2 regions of the Pseudoalteromonas sp. SCSIO 43101 genome follow, and region 1 is predicted to be linked to the other one. Evidence: predicted binding sites of a transcription regulator. Region 1 holds the regulator's gene; the other holds the start of a gene.
What was found. Region 1 encodes MetJ, which represses methionine synthesis genes. Its sites were predicted from a motif close to TAGACGTCTAGACGTCTA; they were not measured.

Region 1 (8,064 bases):
GCACTGATCAAATGGCAGTTAAGTTCTATAAAATCAGGATAAAACTGACTAAAGGCCTCACTGGCTGTAATATCAATCACTACTTTGTGTTCATAATCAAGCTCATTGATACGTGCTAATAACTCAGCTTTGTTGTAGCTTTGCGCTTCGTTGTGCCATTGCTCTTGCCATGTTTCAGTATTTAAACCACTGGCACTAAAAAGCATTTGCTTTGAGCGTAAAAGAGCAACAACTTTTACTTTATACTGAGCAGATAAACGAGCAAACTGAGCTTGTAGTTGCGATAAGAACACCTCACCCACATTACCAAGACCAGCAACGATAATGGCCAGCTCTTGGCCTTTGTTGACTAACTTGTCATGTAGAAGAGTTAAAACATCACTATCAATTGCCTGGTCATTTAAGATCAACACATAGTTATCATCTTGTTGTACAAAACGAGGATGAATGCTTTGCTCTTTTAAAAGCGCTGTCGCTTGATCTGTAAGCGTAATTACATCTGTTGTTGGTGCAACCACTGCACAACCACTTAAATTAGACTCAACAATATTGGCGCGACCCGCTAAGTGGCCTACAACCTGATGAGTGCTTTGACCTGGCACTAATAAGTAAGTATCGCCATCTTTAGTAAAGTGGTGCAGGCTGTGTTGGATTAACTGGCTTAGTTCACCTACTTCACCACTACTAAGTTTATCAACCCGTAATAAATCGATGTTATCTAAGGTAGTAATAAAACGTTTTGCTTTGCTATAGCCTTCTTTTACTACTTCGGTTGGTGTTGCATCGCAATCAAAGCTACTTCTAACAACTAGCTTGATCTCGGTGCCTTTTAACGGCGATAACGTCTTAGCATGCAGTACAGGATTACCTAAACGCGCTAATAAGTTAGCTTGCTCGCGACAAACCTTGGCATATTTAAGCGCATTTTTAACTTTACGAGGATCTGTACTAAACACTCCTTGTGTATCGGTCCATATAGACACTTGTTTCGCAAAAGTATAACTGGCCAGTAACGTCGCACTGTAATCACTGCCGTTGCGCCCTAATGTAACCGTATTGCCTTGGCAATCCACAGCTATAAAGCCCGTTACTACGTTTATGTGTGACTTACTAATTATACTTGTGCATTGCTGCTGATTTTTTTGATGTAATAGTTGCCCGTCATTTAAAGTAAATAACTGCCTTGCATCAACATCTTGCGCAGCGACACCGAGCTGATTTAGGTAAGCGGCCAACAAGCGCGCCGACCACACTTCACCATGGGCAAGTAAAGGCGCCTCAAGTAACTGCTGTTGACTAATTAATTCATTTAAAACCGCAAGCTCATCATTTAGCTGCGCCAACGCCTGTTGTTTATTCTGGCCTGTAAGTAATTGCTCAATTAAGGCTCGTTGATTGTTATCAATAAGCAATAAAATATCGCTAACAGCTTGCCAATCTTGCTGCTGGTAACTTTGCCAAAGTTTTACTAGAGTATCGGTTGTTTTACCTGATGCCGACACAACCACACCGTCACCCTGCTCTGTATTCGCTAGAACGATGTTAGCTACCGCATGATAACGATCTGCCGAGCTTAAGCTTGAGCCACCAAATTTATGAACAATATTTACCATCTCTTCTACCACAATGCCGTATGCGCAGGCGTTAACTTAAATGACGCGTTTTGTTGTGTATCTTGCTGTGTTTGTTTTACTTCAGCTTTAGCAACTTGCTGGCTTTGACCTGGTTTTACTAAATTGAAAACACGGTCTAAATCTGCGATAAGATCTTTTACATCTTCAATGCCTACAGAAATACGGATCAAAGTATCGCCCACACCGGCTTCAAGGCGTGCTTTAGGCTCCATGCCTGCGTGTGTCATAGTCGCAGGGTGACAAATCAAGCTTTCTACCCCACCTAACGACTCTGCAAGGCTAAAGTCTTTAAGACTGGTTAAAAACGCTGCTGCATCGTTAATGTCGCCTTTAATATCAAAGCTCACCATGCCACCAAAACCACGTTGCTGTGCTTTAGCAAGCTCATGTTGTGGGTGAGAAGCAAGGCCTGGATAATAAACTTGGCTTACAAAAGGAGAGTTTTCTAAATACTCCGCAATCGCAAAAGCATTTTCTTGATGCTGCTTTAAACGCACATTTAAAGTACGTAAACCACGAAGCGTTAAGTAACTGTCAAATGGTGCACCAGTAATACCGATATTATTTGCCCACCAAGCAAGCTCATCACCTAGCTCTTGCGTAGCAGCAATCACCGCACCGCCAACCACATCAGAGTGACCATTAATATATTTAGTAGTTGAGTGAACAACAATATCAACACCAAACTCAATTGGGTTTTGCAGCGCAGGTGATAAGAAGGTGTTATCAGCCGCAACTAAAGCATCACACTGCTTAGCAATACTAGTGATTGCTTTAATATCTGTTAAACGCAAGATTGGATTACTTGGCGTTTCTATCCAAATCAACTTAGGTTTAATCGATAAAATTTCTTGGAGATTTTCAGATTTCGTTAAATCCAAAACTTTTAGTTTTAACAGGCCACGCTTTTCAAGCGAAGTGAATAAACGATAACTACCACCATAGCAGTCATGTGGGATCACTAAGGTGTCGTCACTGTTTAATAGCTGAGTCGCTAAATGCACTGCTGACATACCTGTTGCAGTAATAATACCTCTAGCGCCACCTTCAAGTTCAGCTAAGGTTTCAGCTAAGATATCGCGATTCGGGTTACCGCTGCGGCCATAGTCATACTGGCGCTTAGTATCAAAATCAGCAAATGAATAGGTGGTTGATAAGTAAATTGGCGGTACAACCGCGCCATGATGTTTATCGGCTTCGATGCCGTGACGAACAGTAATCGTCGCTTTATTTTTATCGCTCATTTCATCACCTATTCCTAAATTGGATGTTTAGACGTCTAAAAGGTTAGATGATCAAATATGAGAAGTCAAAGCATTTATCGCTCACGCATAGAAGTTTATACATTTACACCACTAGATGGCTAAATAACTAGTATTTGACTATCTTTTTTAAAGAGATAGAATTTCCGCATCTTGCGCTGTGAATAAGGCGTAAATCACTGACAACCGAGGCAACGAAACAACTTATGGCTAAATGGAACGGTGAATACATTCACCCATATGCAGAACACGGTAAAAAATCAGAACAAGTAAAAAAGATTACCGTATCAATCCCACTTAACGTATTAAAAGTATTAACTGACGAGCGTACACGCCGCCAGATCAATAACCTGCGTCATGCGACGAACAGCGAGTTATTGTGTGAAGCTTTCTTACATGCTTTTACAGGTCAACCATTACCAAATGATGACGACCTTCGTAAAGACAATCCTGAAAAGGTACCTGAAGAAGTTAAAAGAATTATGCAAGAAATGGGGTTAGATATCCCAGTGCTTGATTCAGAATAAGTATTTCGGCCATCGGATCACCGCCGATAATCGCAGATATAAAAAAACTCAGCCAAGGCTGAGTTTTTTATTAGCGTTATACAATTTGAGTAATTAAGTTTAACGCATGTAATCTTCTGGCATCTCGATTTGCGCTACACCTGACTCCACTGCAGCTTCAGCAACAGCACGTGCAATACGAGGTAATAAACGCGGGTCCATTGGCTTAGGAATGATGTACTCAGCACCAAACTCTAGTGACTCAACACCAGCCGCTTTCAGTACTTCATTTGGTACAGACTCTTTAGCGATACCACGAATAGCGTGTACTGCCGCAATTTTCATTTCATCATTAATTGCCGTTGCACGCACATCAAGCGCACCGCGGAAAATAAACGGGAAGCAAAGCACGTTATTTACTTGATTAGGGAAGTCTGAACGACCCGTAGCCATAATTAAATCGTTACGTGCACTGTGCGCAACTTCTGGTGCAATCTCAGGATCTGGGTTTGAACACGCAAACACGACTGGTTTATCAGCCATTAGCTTAAGATCATCTGCAGTTAATAGGTTAGGACCTGATACACCAACGAATACATCAGCATCAGCAATAACATCTTGTAATGTACGCTTATCAGTATTATTAGCGAATAGTTGCTTATACTCGTTTAAGTCATCACGACGAGTATGGATCACACCTTTACGGTCAAGCATATAGATGTGCTCACGTAGTGCGCCACATTTAATTAAAAGCTCCATACAAGCAACTGCGGCAGCACCGGCACCTAAACATACAATAATGGCATCTTCGATATCTTTACCTTGTACTTCAAGGGCATTAAGCATACCGGCAGCAGTAACAATAGCTGTACCATGCTGGTCATCATGGAAAACGGGAATATCACAGCGTTCAATAAGCGCTTTTTCGATTTCAAAACATTCAGGTGCTTTAATATCTTCTAAGTTGATACCACCAAAGGTATCAGCAATATTAGCAACCGTATTGATGAAATCTTCTGTTGTGCGGTGTTTTACTTCAATATCAATTGAATCAAGGCCAGCAAAACGTTTGAATAATAAGGCTTTACCTTCCATTACAGGTTTTGATGCAAGCGGACCTAAGTTACCTAAACCTAAAATTGCGGTACCGTTTGAAATAACCGCAACCATGTTACCTTTACCTGTGTACTTATAGGCATTTGCTGGATCAGCAGCAATTTCGCGGACCGGTTCAGCAACACCTGGGCTATAAGCTAAAGCGAGATCGTTAACCGTTTCGGCTGGCTTGGTTAGTTCAACACTAATTTTACCTGGAACGGGGTGAGCGTGGTAATGTAATGCTTGTTCACGAAAATCTGACATAACGCGATAGTATCCTGCAAAAAGTTAAAAAGTGAGAGAGCTTGCATCAGTACGATACCTGTAATGTATAAAAATTCCAAGTATTATCAGGTCTATCCTGTTATAAGCTATATCGCTTAATTTTAAAGGATTTCCCCACAATTTCTGTGCATAGTTGCGATTAATTAGACATAAAAATTCACCTATTTATGGCCTTTTAAGCACGTGTTTTTGTATTTTGTATGCACGAACACTGCAAATAGCCGAAATTAGCCTATAACCGCCATTTCAACGAAGTTCACAGCATTTAATTACGAAATTATTTAAAATTATTATTTTTAATAACTTTTAGATACCAATACGCTTAATTAAGTATTATTGCGGATTGGTATGCATTTATACAAAAAAGAATATAGCCAAGGGATTACACTTTGTCTGCACAATTAGCGACATAGTGGGCATAACACTCAGAAATAGTTATGCAAAAGAAATATGTTAAGATGGTAAGTTAGTGATGAGTTCAAAGTATACTTAATGAATTTTAGGTATAAAAAAAGCACCCTAAGGTGCTTCTTTTAACTAAACAGCAGAAATTACTTCTTGCTGCTAAGTGCACCGAAGCGCTTGTTGAAACGATCAACACGGCCGCCAGTGTCTAGAATCTTTTGCTTACCAGTGTAAAACGGGTGACACTCAGAACATACGTCTAAGTGGATGTCTTTACAAAGAGTTGAGCTAGTTTCGAATTTGTTACCACATGAACAAGTTGCAGTGATAGCTTCGTACTTAGGGTGAATACCTTCTTTCATAGGGAACCTCTAGTTAAGGCCGTATCGCTCTCCAAACCCGAAGTCTGGCACCATACGCAGTTAATACAATTAATAGGCCGCGTATTTTATAGCTCAAGTGACCTTGCGACAAGCTTTAAATGCATCTTTCGCTAAAAAAATAATCAAGTGGCCTGTTGTTCAGTATTTGTTGGTAGGTTTTTAACAGTAATTTTAGTACATTATCCTTCTATCTTTGTTTCAGTTGAGTTGTTATGCACTTTGTAGAAGTTGCCATAAAAGTCCCTTTACAGCGTACCTTCGATTATAAAGTTGAACAGCTGCTGCATAGCCCTGACTTAAAGCCAGGTATGCGAGTTCGTGTGCCATTTGGCAGTCAAAAAAAGGTCGCTGTGGTACTCGCTCTAAAAACATCAACAGAAGTTCCTGCAGACAAAATTAAAGCTATTATTGATGTAATAGACGACACACCAGTTTTATCAGAGCAGCATCTAGCCTTGCTAAAATTTACTGCCCGCTACTACTGTTACCCATTGGGTGAAACCATTCATACGGCACTTCCGGCTGCTTTAAGACAAGGCGAATGTCCAGATAAAACCAGTATTAATATGGTTGAGCTGACCGATAAAGGCGCAAAGCTTCCATCACTAAAAGCAAAAACCCAGTTGAGTTTATTAAAGCAGCTAGCCGAATCGGGCAAATCATCTGTTACTGAATTAAAAGCACTCGGATTTACAAAAAAAACCATCGACGGCCTACTCGATAAAGAATTGATCACTCAGTTTATCGAACATGATAACCAATGGCAGCAACGCGTGCCGACCGTTGGAAACAAACCAACTCTTAATAAAGAGCAAGCCGTTGCCTGTACCAGCATTAATCAAGCTTGCGGCTTTACTAGCTTTTTACTTGAAGGGGTTACCGGAAGTGGTAAAACTGAAGTGTATTTGCAATGCCTAGAAGAAGTACTTAAAAAAGGTCAACAAGCCTTAGTATTAGTGCCCGAAATTGGCTTAACACCTCAAACCGTTAACCGTTTTCGTCGCCGATTTCCTGATACACCAATTATGCTATGGCATTCAGCACTAACAGACAATGAACGCTTACAAACCTGGCGTTTCTGTGAAAAAGGCAGTTGTGCCATAGTGATCGGTACACGTTCGAGTATTTTCTTACCCTTTTTATCGCTTGGGATGATCATTGTTGATGAAGAGCACGACAGCTCGTTTAAGCAGCAAGACACGTTACGTTATCATGCCAGAGATTTAGCCGCTTATAGAGCATACCAGCATAATATTCCACTGGTTTTAGGTAGCGCCACACCGGCACTTGAAACCTTACACAAAGCAATTAATAACAAGTATCAGTTATTGAGTCTTACTGAACGTGCCCAAACCAGCACTGATAATCAGTTCCAATTAATCGATATGAAAGGCCAACCAGAACAAGCTGGTATTGCCCATGCCAGCCTTGCCTATATGCGTCAACATTTAGAGCGAGGCAAGCAAGTGATGGTGTTTTTAAACCGCCGAGGTTTTTCACCTACCCTCATATGTCATGAGTGTGGTTGGCTAAGTGAGTGCTCACGTTGTAGCACTAGCGCAACCTTTCATAAAGCCATTGGCCAAATGATTTGTCACCACTGTGGTGAGCAACATCAGGTGCCCCATCAGTGTCCAGATTGTGGCAGCACGCAGATTTTTCCAAATGGTAAAGGCACTGAGCAAATTGAAGAGTTTTTAACACAAACCTTCGCTGATATTCCGATTAGTCGTATTGACCGCGACTCAACCCGTCGTACAGGCAGCTTAGAGAAAGCACTTGATGATATTAATCAAGGTGGTGCTCGTATCTTAGTCGGTACGCAAATGTTGGCAAAAGGCCACCACTTTGCCGATGTGAGTCTCGTTTTAATCTTAGATGTCGATAGTGGTTTATATTCCTGTGACTTTCGCGCGACAGAGCATTTAGCACAGCTAGTTACACAAGTGGCAGGCCGTGCTGGGCGAAGTGGTGAGCCAGGGCAAGTATTACTGCAAACTCACTTTCCTGAGCATCCACTACTACAAGACCTAGTAAATAATGGTTACCAAGATTTTGCCCGCTATGCACTCACAGAGCGAGAAGATGCGCAGCTTCCACCTGTCACTAATATGGCCATGGTTCGTGCAGAAGGGCATAACATTAATCAAGTGGTCGATTTTTTAACTGATTTGGTTCCTGTCCAGAACGTATCTGGTATACAATTGCTTGGTCCGATACCTGCGCCACTGGAACGTGTAGCAGGTAAATATCGCTTTCAATTACATATTCAGGCGCAGGAACGCTCTCACTTACACCAATATTTAGCGCAGATGGTTGACTATATAAGTACCAGTAAATTAGCGCAAAAGGTGCGTTGGAGCCTAGATGTTGATCCTATAGATATGATTTAAGGCCAATTAAGAATCATGGCACAACACGATTACATAAATAAAAAACCAGCAAATCGAAATAATAAAAAACAAGCCCCGGCAAAAAAGCCCTTCCCAAT
Region 2 (8,064 bases), 500 kb from region 1:
GGTTTGCAGGGAATAACCCAATGACACCTAGAGGTTGTAGCGCACCTGACTGCTCAAGCTCATCAAGCATTGCGTTGGCATCAGCGAATAAGCTTTTAGCTTGTTCACCAACAATTTCATCTTCAAGAATACGTGGGTACTTACCAGCGATTGACCACGTCATGAAATAAGGTGTCCAGTCGATGTACTGTCTTAACGTCGCAATCGAAACATTTTTAAACTCAGTCACACCCAGCTTTTTCGGTACAGGTGGCGTGTAGTTGTCCCAATCGAGTTTAGCTGCGTTGTCGCGAGCACGCTGTAAAGTAACTGGTTTTGAGCGCGGCTTTTTACGTGCTTGTTGTTCACGTACTTTTTCATACTCAGTTTTAGTTTTCTCTAAAAAAGCTGGCTTTAATTCTTTAGACAATAAATTAGAGACCACACCCACAGCACGGCTAGCATTATTTACGTAAACCACACCTTTATCATACTGCGGCTCAATTTTAACCGCGGTATGCGCTTTAGAGGTTGTTGCACCACCAATCAGTAGCGGTAATTCAAAACCACGGCGAGTCATTTCTTTAGCAACATGCACCATTTCATCTAGCGAAGGGGTAATAAGCCCTGATAAACCAATAATATCGGCTTTCTCGTCAATAGCAGTTTGCAAAATTTTCTCTGCCGGCACCATCACACCAAGATCAATGACCTCGTAGTTATTACATTGCAGTACTACGCCTACGATATTCTTACCAATATCGTGCACGTCGCCCTTAACGGTTGCCATAACCACTTTACCGTTCGTTGCGCCTTCTTCTTTTTCAGCTTCAATGAAAGGGTCAAGATAGGCAACGGCACGCTTCATCACACGGGCAGATTTAACAACCTGAGGTAAGAACATTTTACCCGCACCGAATAAGTCACCTACTACGTTCATGCCATCCATAAGCGGGCCTTCGATAACTTCAATTGGCTTAGCTTTGCTCTTACGGCACTCTTCAGTATCTTCGTCGATATACTCAGTAATGCCTTTTACTAGCGCGTGCTCAAGGCGCTTTTCAACAGGCCATGTACGCCATTCTAAATCTTCAACTTTTTCTGCTTGGGCCATACCTGAGTATTTTGGTGCAAGTTCAACAAGTCGCTCACCTGCACCGGGGTCGGTATTGAGGATCACATCTTCCACTGCTTTACGCAGCTCTTCGGGGATATCGTCGTAAACCGCTAATTGGCCAGCATTTACAATACCCATATCCATACCCGCTTTAATCGCATGGTATAAAAACACTGAGTGGATAGCTTCGCGTACCGGGTTGTTACCACGGAACGAAAACGATACATTCGATACACCGCCCGACACTTTACAATGCGGTAAGCCTTGCTTGATTCGACGCGTACCTTCAATAAATTCAACAGCGTAATTATCGTGCTCTTCAATGCCCGTTGCTACAGCAAAAATATTTGGATCAAAAATAATATCTTCTGGCGGGAAGCCAATATCATCAACAAGTATTTTGTAGCTACGCTGACAAATCTCGAACTTACGATCAGCGGTTTCAGCTTGACCGGCTTCATCAAACGCCATAACAACCGCAGCGGCACCAAAACGTTTTATTATTTTGGCTTGCCGTATGAACGGTTCTTCACCTTCTTTAAGTGAAATTGAATTAACAATGGCTTTACCTTGAATACATTTTAAGCCTGCTTCAATAACGTCCCATTTCGATGAGTCGACCATGATAGGTACTTTTGAGATATCAGGCTCTGATGCAATTAAATTTAAAAACTTTACCATCGCAGCTTTCGAATCCAACATGGCTTCATCCATATTGATATCAATCACTTGCGCACCATTTTCTACTTGTTCACGGGCAACATCGAGGGCAGTCTCGTAATCTTCTTCCATGATTAAGCGTTTAAACTTAGCCGAGCCTGTTACATTGGTACGCTCACCGACGTTAGTAAATACAGCAATTTGGTCAGTCATGTCGGTTTCCTAGTTTAAGTTACACGCTTCAAGGCCCGATAAGCGCATACGCACTTCAAGCTCAGGTAATTGGCGAGGTTTAACACCTTCAAGGCCTTTCGCAAACGCCTTTATATGAGCCGGTGTGGTGCCGCAACAACCACCTACAATGTTGATAAAGCCAGACTTGCCCCAATCAATAATTTCTGTTGCCATTTCAGGGGCTTCTAAATCATATTCGCCAAACTCGTTCGGTAAACCTGCATTTGGATGCACCGAGGTAAAGGTTTCACAAACACGGGATAACTCTTCAACATACTGGCGCAGTAAGTCAGGGCCAAGGGCGCAGTTAAGACCGATTGATAGCGGCTTAATATGGCGAATTGAGTTATAAAAAGCTTCTGTTGTTTGGCCTGATAAAGTACGGCCTGAGGCATCGGTAATGGTGCCTGAGATCATCACAGGTAAACTACGACCAGCCTGTTCGAATGCTTCTTCCACAGCGAACGAAGCAGCTTTTGCATTAAGCGTATCAAAGATAGTTTCAATCAAAATGAGGTCTGCACCGCCCTCCATAAGTGCAAGTGTTGACTCAACATACGCGGCCACCAGCTTATCAAAGTTGATATTTCGATAACCTGGATCGTTTACATCTGGCGAAATAGAACAGGTTTTTGATGTTGGTCCAAGTACGCCTGCAACATAACGAGGCTTGCTTGGATCTTTTGCTTCAAACTCATCACATACGCTGCGTGCAAGCTTAGCTGACTCTAGGTTGATTTCGCGGCTAAGGCTAGCCATGTCGTAATCTTCCATCGAAATAGTCGTGGCATTAAAAGTATTGGTTTCGATGATATCGGCACCGGCTTCTAAGTAAGCACGGTGAATATCAGCAATGATTTTTGGCTGAGTCAGGCTTAATAAGTCGTTATTGCCTTTAATAAGTACATGCCAGTCTTTAAAGCGCTCACCGCGATAATCCTGTTCTTCTAATTTATGTTCTTGGATCATGGTGCCCATCGCGCCATCGAGGATAAAAATTCGCTGTTTTAGCGCCTCGGTTAATTGTTCGCGTTTATTCACTGCATTACTCGGCATAGTTGTTAGTCCTTACATCTTGGCTAACTAAGTTAATATCATACGGTGTAGTTTGGTACACATAATAGTTTAACCAATTCGAAAACAATAAAAAGGCATGGCTTTGCCACGTTTTCGACGGTTCGTTATCTGGGTTATCGTCAGGGAAGTAGTTTTCTGGCTTAGGCGCATCAGCTGATTTTTCTTGGTCACGCAAATACTCCCCTTTTAGGGTATGGGCATCGTACTCTGGATGGCCCGTAATATATACTTGGCTACCTGATTTATTTTTAATTAAATAGGCACCTACTCGCTCAGAGCCTGCTAACACAACCAGCTCATCGCAGGCATTGATCTTCTCGATATCAATATGACCATAGCGAGAATGTGGCACTAAAAAGGTGTCATCAAAGCCTCGGGTAAGTGCCGCATGATCAAAATAACTTTTATGGGTAAATACGCCACTGAGTTTATTTGGTTTCAGATCACGCTTCAGACCATAGTGATGATAAAGCCCAGCATGTGCCGCCCAACACGAAAACAACGTAGACGTAACATGCTGCTCTGCCCAATCTAAAATAACTTTTAGTTCATCCCAGTAAGCAACTTCGTCATACTCTAAATGAGCAAGCGGCGCGCCTGTTATGATCATGGCATCGTAGTTATTATCTTTCACTTCTGAAAAATAACGATAGAAAGTATCCATGTGCTGCTCAGAGTTACTACTCGTGCGATGAGTATCCAACCTCAACAACTCAACATTAACTTGTAACGGTGAGTTAGCTAATAATCGAATAAATTGCACTTCGGTTTCAACTTTGTTTGGCATTAAGTTTAAGATAGCCAAACGCATTGGACGAATCTCTTGCGTTTTAGCACGACTTTTTGGCATTACAAACACGTTCTCTTGACGTAATTTTGCAATGGCTGGCAATTCATCTTTTACTGTAATGGGCATAGCTGGCTCCGAGCACACTTATCTGACTGCTAATTATGAACGGATAGTTAGAAATTTCAACCTCTAGATGTTTAGATGTCCAAATGAAGTGATATTTCTGAGTGGTCATTAATTAAAATATATGACTTTTTGAGTAAATAACACCTTGATATTAAGCCTATCATAAACGCTGAATTCTGTATTTTGAGGTAGTTTGGGTATACAATACTTGCTGTTAATTTTTCTTATAAATTGAAGGCTTCTTTCATGGTGTTACCAGATAAGTTTATATTCTCGATGAGTCGAGTTTCTAAGGTTGTGCCACCTAAGCGCACTATCCTAAAAGATATTTCTTTACACTTTTTCCCAGGCGCAAAAATTGGTGTGCTAGGTCTAAACGGTGCAGGTAAATCAACATTACTTCGCATTATGGCTGGTGTTGACCAAGACTTTGAAGGTGAAGCACGCCCTCAACCAGGCACTAAAATCGGTTACTTACCGCAAGAGCCTGTTTTAGACGAAAGCAAAACTGTTCGCGAAACAGTAGAAGAAGCAGTAAGCGAAGTTAAAAATGCACTGAATCGCTTAGATGAAGTATACAACGAGTATGCAATGGACGGTGCTGACTTCGATGCACTTGCCAAAGAACAAGGTGAACTTGAAGCTATCATCCAAGCACACGATGGTCACAATATCGACAACGTGTTAGAACGTGCAGCTGATGCATTACGTTTACCACCTTGGGATGCAAAAATTGAACACCTTTCGGGTGGTGAGCGACGCCGTGTTGCGATCTGTCGTTTACTACTTGAAAAACCAGATATGCTAATTCTTGATGAACCAACCAACCACTTAGATGCTGAGTCTGTTGCTTGGTTAGAGCGCTTCTTACACGACTACGAAGGTACCGTGGTAGCTGTAACCCACGACCGTTACTTCTTAGATAACGTAGCAGGTTGGATTTTAGAGCTTGACCGTGGTGAAGGTATTCCTTGGGAAGGTAATTACTCATCATGGCTTGAACAAAAAGATTTACGTTTACAACAAGAGCAGAAATCTGAAAAAGCACGTCAAAAATCAATCGCGCAAGAACTTGAATGGGTTCGTTCAAACCCTAAAGGCCGTCAAGCTAAGTCTAAAGCACGTATGGCACAGTTTTCTGAGCTACAGCAAAACGATTACCAAAAGCGTAACGAAACGAATGAACTATTCATTCCACCGGGTCCACGCTTAGGTGACCAAGTTATCGAAGTCAAAGGCCTAAAGAAGAGCTTTGGCGACCGTGTATTAATCGATGACTTAAACTTTGCAATGCCGAAAGGCGCTATCGTAGGTATTATCGGTGCTAATGGTGCGGGTAAATCAACCCTGTTCAAAATGCTAAGTGGTGAAGAAACGCCAGATAGCGGTGAGATCCTTGTTGGTGATACTGTTGAGCTTGCAACCGTTGATCAGTTCCGTGGTGACATGGACGAAAGCAACACCGTTTTCCAAGAAATCTCAAACGGCCAAGACGTATTAAAAATTGGTAACTTTGAATTCCCAAGCCGTGCCTATGTTGGCCGCTTTAACTTCAAAGGTAACGACCAACAAAAATTCGTTAAAGACTTATCAGGTGGTGAGCGCAACCGTTTACATCTAGCTAAGTTATTAAAAGCAGGTGGTAACGTGTTACTACTGGATGAGCCTACCAATGACCTAGACGTTGAAACATTACGTGCACTTGAGAACGCTATTTTAGAGTTCCCAGGCTGTGTAATGTGTATCTCGCATGACCGTTGGTTCCTTGACCGTATTGCTACACATATTCTTGATTACCGTGACGAAGGCCAAATTAACTTCTTCGATGGTAACTACACAGAATACGAAGAGTGGCTGAAGAAAACCTTAGGCGCAGAAGCGGCACAACCTAAGCGTATTAAATACAAAAAAATTGGCTAATTAGCTGATACTCAAAAAGCCCCGATTTAGGGGCTTTTTTGTTGCTATAATCATTTCTCTCACTAATTTCATAATGATCTATACTCATTAAGTTAATATAGGTGGAGATAAAGTTATGAATGAACGCAGAGAGTTTTCGCGGGTATTATTTTCTTGCCCTGCGATCCTTCGCATCGAAGATAACGACTACCACTGTCAGTTACTTGATCTATCTTTGCAAGGTGCGCTTATTACTAAAAGTGATTCATTTTTAGTGCCTATTCATAGTAAGGCAGACTTAATCTTTACCCTGCCAGAGTCAAATATCGAGATAAAAATGCAAGTGGAGCTGTGCCATATTGAGCATCAACATGCAGGCCTTCGCTGTGAACATATAGATATTGATAGTATTACTCACTTAAAACGACTGATTGAGCTAAACTTGGGTGATGAAGCATTATTACATCGCGAGTTAGGCCATTTAATTCACGCACCAGAGTAAACATTTGCCAGTAGATTCGTTATGCTGTAGCAAATTCAGCTATCCAATGAGCTATGCAGTTAAATCCCCACTTACCCTTGGTGTATCACCCAAATTACTCGTTTAGTTTCGATCCTAACCATCGCTTTGTGATGAGTAAGTTTGCTTATTTATATGAGCATGTACAAAGCCTTGGATTAATAAATGACAACCTAACACAGCCGGTGCTTGGCACCCCAGAGCCCCTTGAATTAGTGCACTGTGAAAATTACATCAACGACCTTTGGCATAATAGATTAGATGAAAAGGCGATGCGCCGCATTGGCTTACCTTGGTCAAAAGAGCTGATGGCACGTACTTTTACCGCCCCACTTGGCACCCTACAAGCAGCACGCTTAGCACTTAAACATGGCATCGCTTGTCACTTAGCCGGTGGCACTCACCATGCTCATACTGACTTTGGCTCAGGCTATTGCATGGTAAACGACTTAGCTTTCACCAGCGAAACCCTGATAAAAAGTGGCGAAGTGACCAATATACTTATTTTTGATTTAGATGTTCATCAAGGTGATGGTACCGCAGCAATGCTGGAACATCAGCCCTACGCCTATACCTGCTCTATTCACTGTGAAAAGAATTTTCCGTTTCGAAAATCATCCAGCGACTTAGACATAGGTTTAGCACCGAATGTCGCTGACAGTGAATACCTAGGCGTTGTTGACGATACTCTGAGTTATTTATTAAACACCCTAAACCCAGATTTAGTACTTTATGATGCAGGTGTTGATGTATGGCAGCAAGATGGTTTAGGTAAACTTGATATAAGCTGGCAAGGGATAGAGCAACGCGACCATTTAGTCTTCAAGCGCTGCCTTGAGCGCAATGTACCTGTCGCAACCGTAATTGGTGGGGGTTATGATAAAGATCATCGCCGTTTAGCGGCTCGTCACGGCATTGTAGTTGAACAAGCGGCTCGCTTTTAATAACGACAAAGAAAAAAGGCCCGGTGGAGAAAAAAACCGGGCCTTTGCTACTGTAACATTGGGATATGTTAGCAACTTTTTTCTAAGTTAAAACAAGTAGCTGTGGAGCTACCGAATGGTAATCTAAAGCCATAGCTATGCTCAAAACCGTGATGTTTACAATTGAAAAAGCAAACACTTGGCGCGCCCAGCCGCTTACATCAATATTGCGACGATAGCCACGAAGCGCCATTAGCAACCACCAAAAACTCGTTGTACAAGCTACAGCCATAAAGGCTAAACCTGTATAACCACTAATGGTTAATAACATCACAACCAACGCATACACGGCGATATATAAAACAATGTGATGCTTTGCCTTCTCGATCCCCTGCGCTACAGGTAACACAGGAATTCTGGCCGCTTGGTAGTCGTTATAACGAAAGATTGCAATTGCATATGAATGAGGCATTTGCCATAGACTAAACATAACCAATAAAATCACAGCACCAGCATCAAACTGCCCAGTCACGGCACAATACCCCACTACAGGCGGTACTGCGCCAGATAAACTTCCTACAAAGGTGCCGTACACAGAACGACGTTTCATATATAAGCTGTACACACCTACGTAGATGACGTAACCAAAAGTAGCAAATAAGAGTGCCACTACGTTGGTATACACAGCTAATAAGCCGAAACCAATAACACCAAGCACGATGCCATGTGCCATAGCTGC

Region 2: J8Z25_RS04575 (homoserine O-succinyltransferase) is a predicted target of MetJ. The motif match lies at 4,048-4,065, and genes of this name have one in related genera.

Annotation. Positions count from the first base shown of each region.
Region 1 covers NZ_CP072673.1:465,980-474,043, reverse strand. The annotation lists gene metL (bifunctional aspartate kinase/homoserine dehydrogenase II) at 1-1,613, opposite strand, end outside; gene metB (cystathionine gamma-synthase) at 1,619-2,878, opposite strand; gene metJ (met regulon transcriptional regulator MetJ) at 3,103-3,423, shown strand; gene J8Z25_RS02295 (malic enzyme-like NAD(P)-binding protein) at 3,523-4,764, opposite strand; gene rpmE (50S ribosomal protein L31) at 5,337-5,552, opposite strand; gene priA (primosomal protein N') at 5,786-7,966, shown strand; gene J8Z25_RS02280 (SPOR domain-containing protein) at 7,982-8,064, shown strand, end outside.
Region 2 covers NZ_CP072673.1:965,212-973,275, reverse strand. The annotation lists gene metH (methionine synthase) at 1-1,969, opposite strand, end outside; gene J8Z25_RS04580 (homocysteine S-methyltransferase family protein) at 1,979-3,046, opposite strand; gene J8Z25_RS04575 (homoserine O-succinyltransferase) at 3,036-3,983, opposite strand; gene ettA (energy-dependent translational throttle protein EttA) at 4,230-5,903, shown strand; gene J8Z25_RS04565 (PilZ domain-containing protein) at 6,019-6,384, shown strand; gene J8Z25_RS04560 (histone deacetylase family protein) at 6,438-7,346, shown strand; gene cyoE (heme o synthase) at 7,429-8,064, opposite strand, start outside.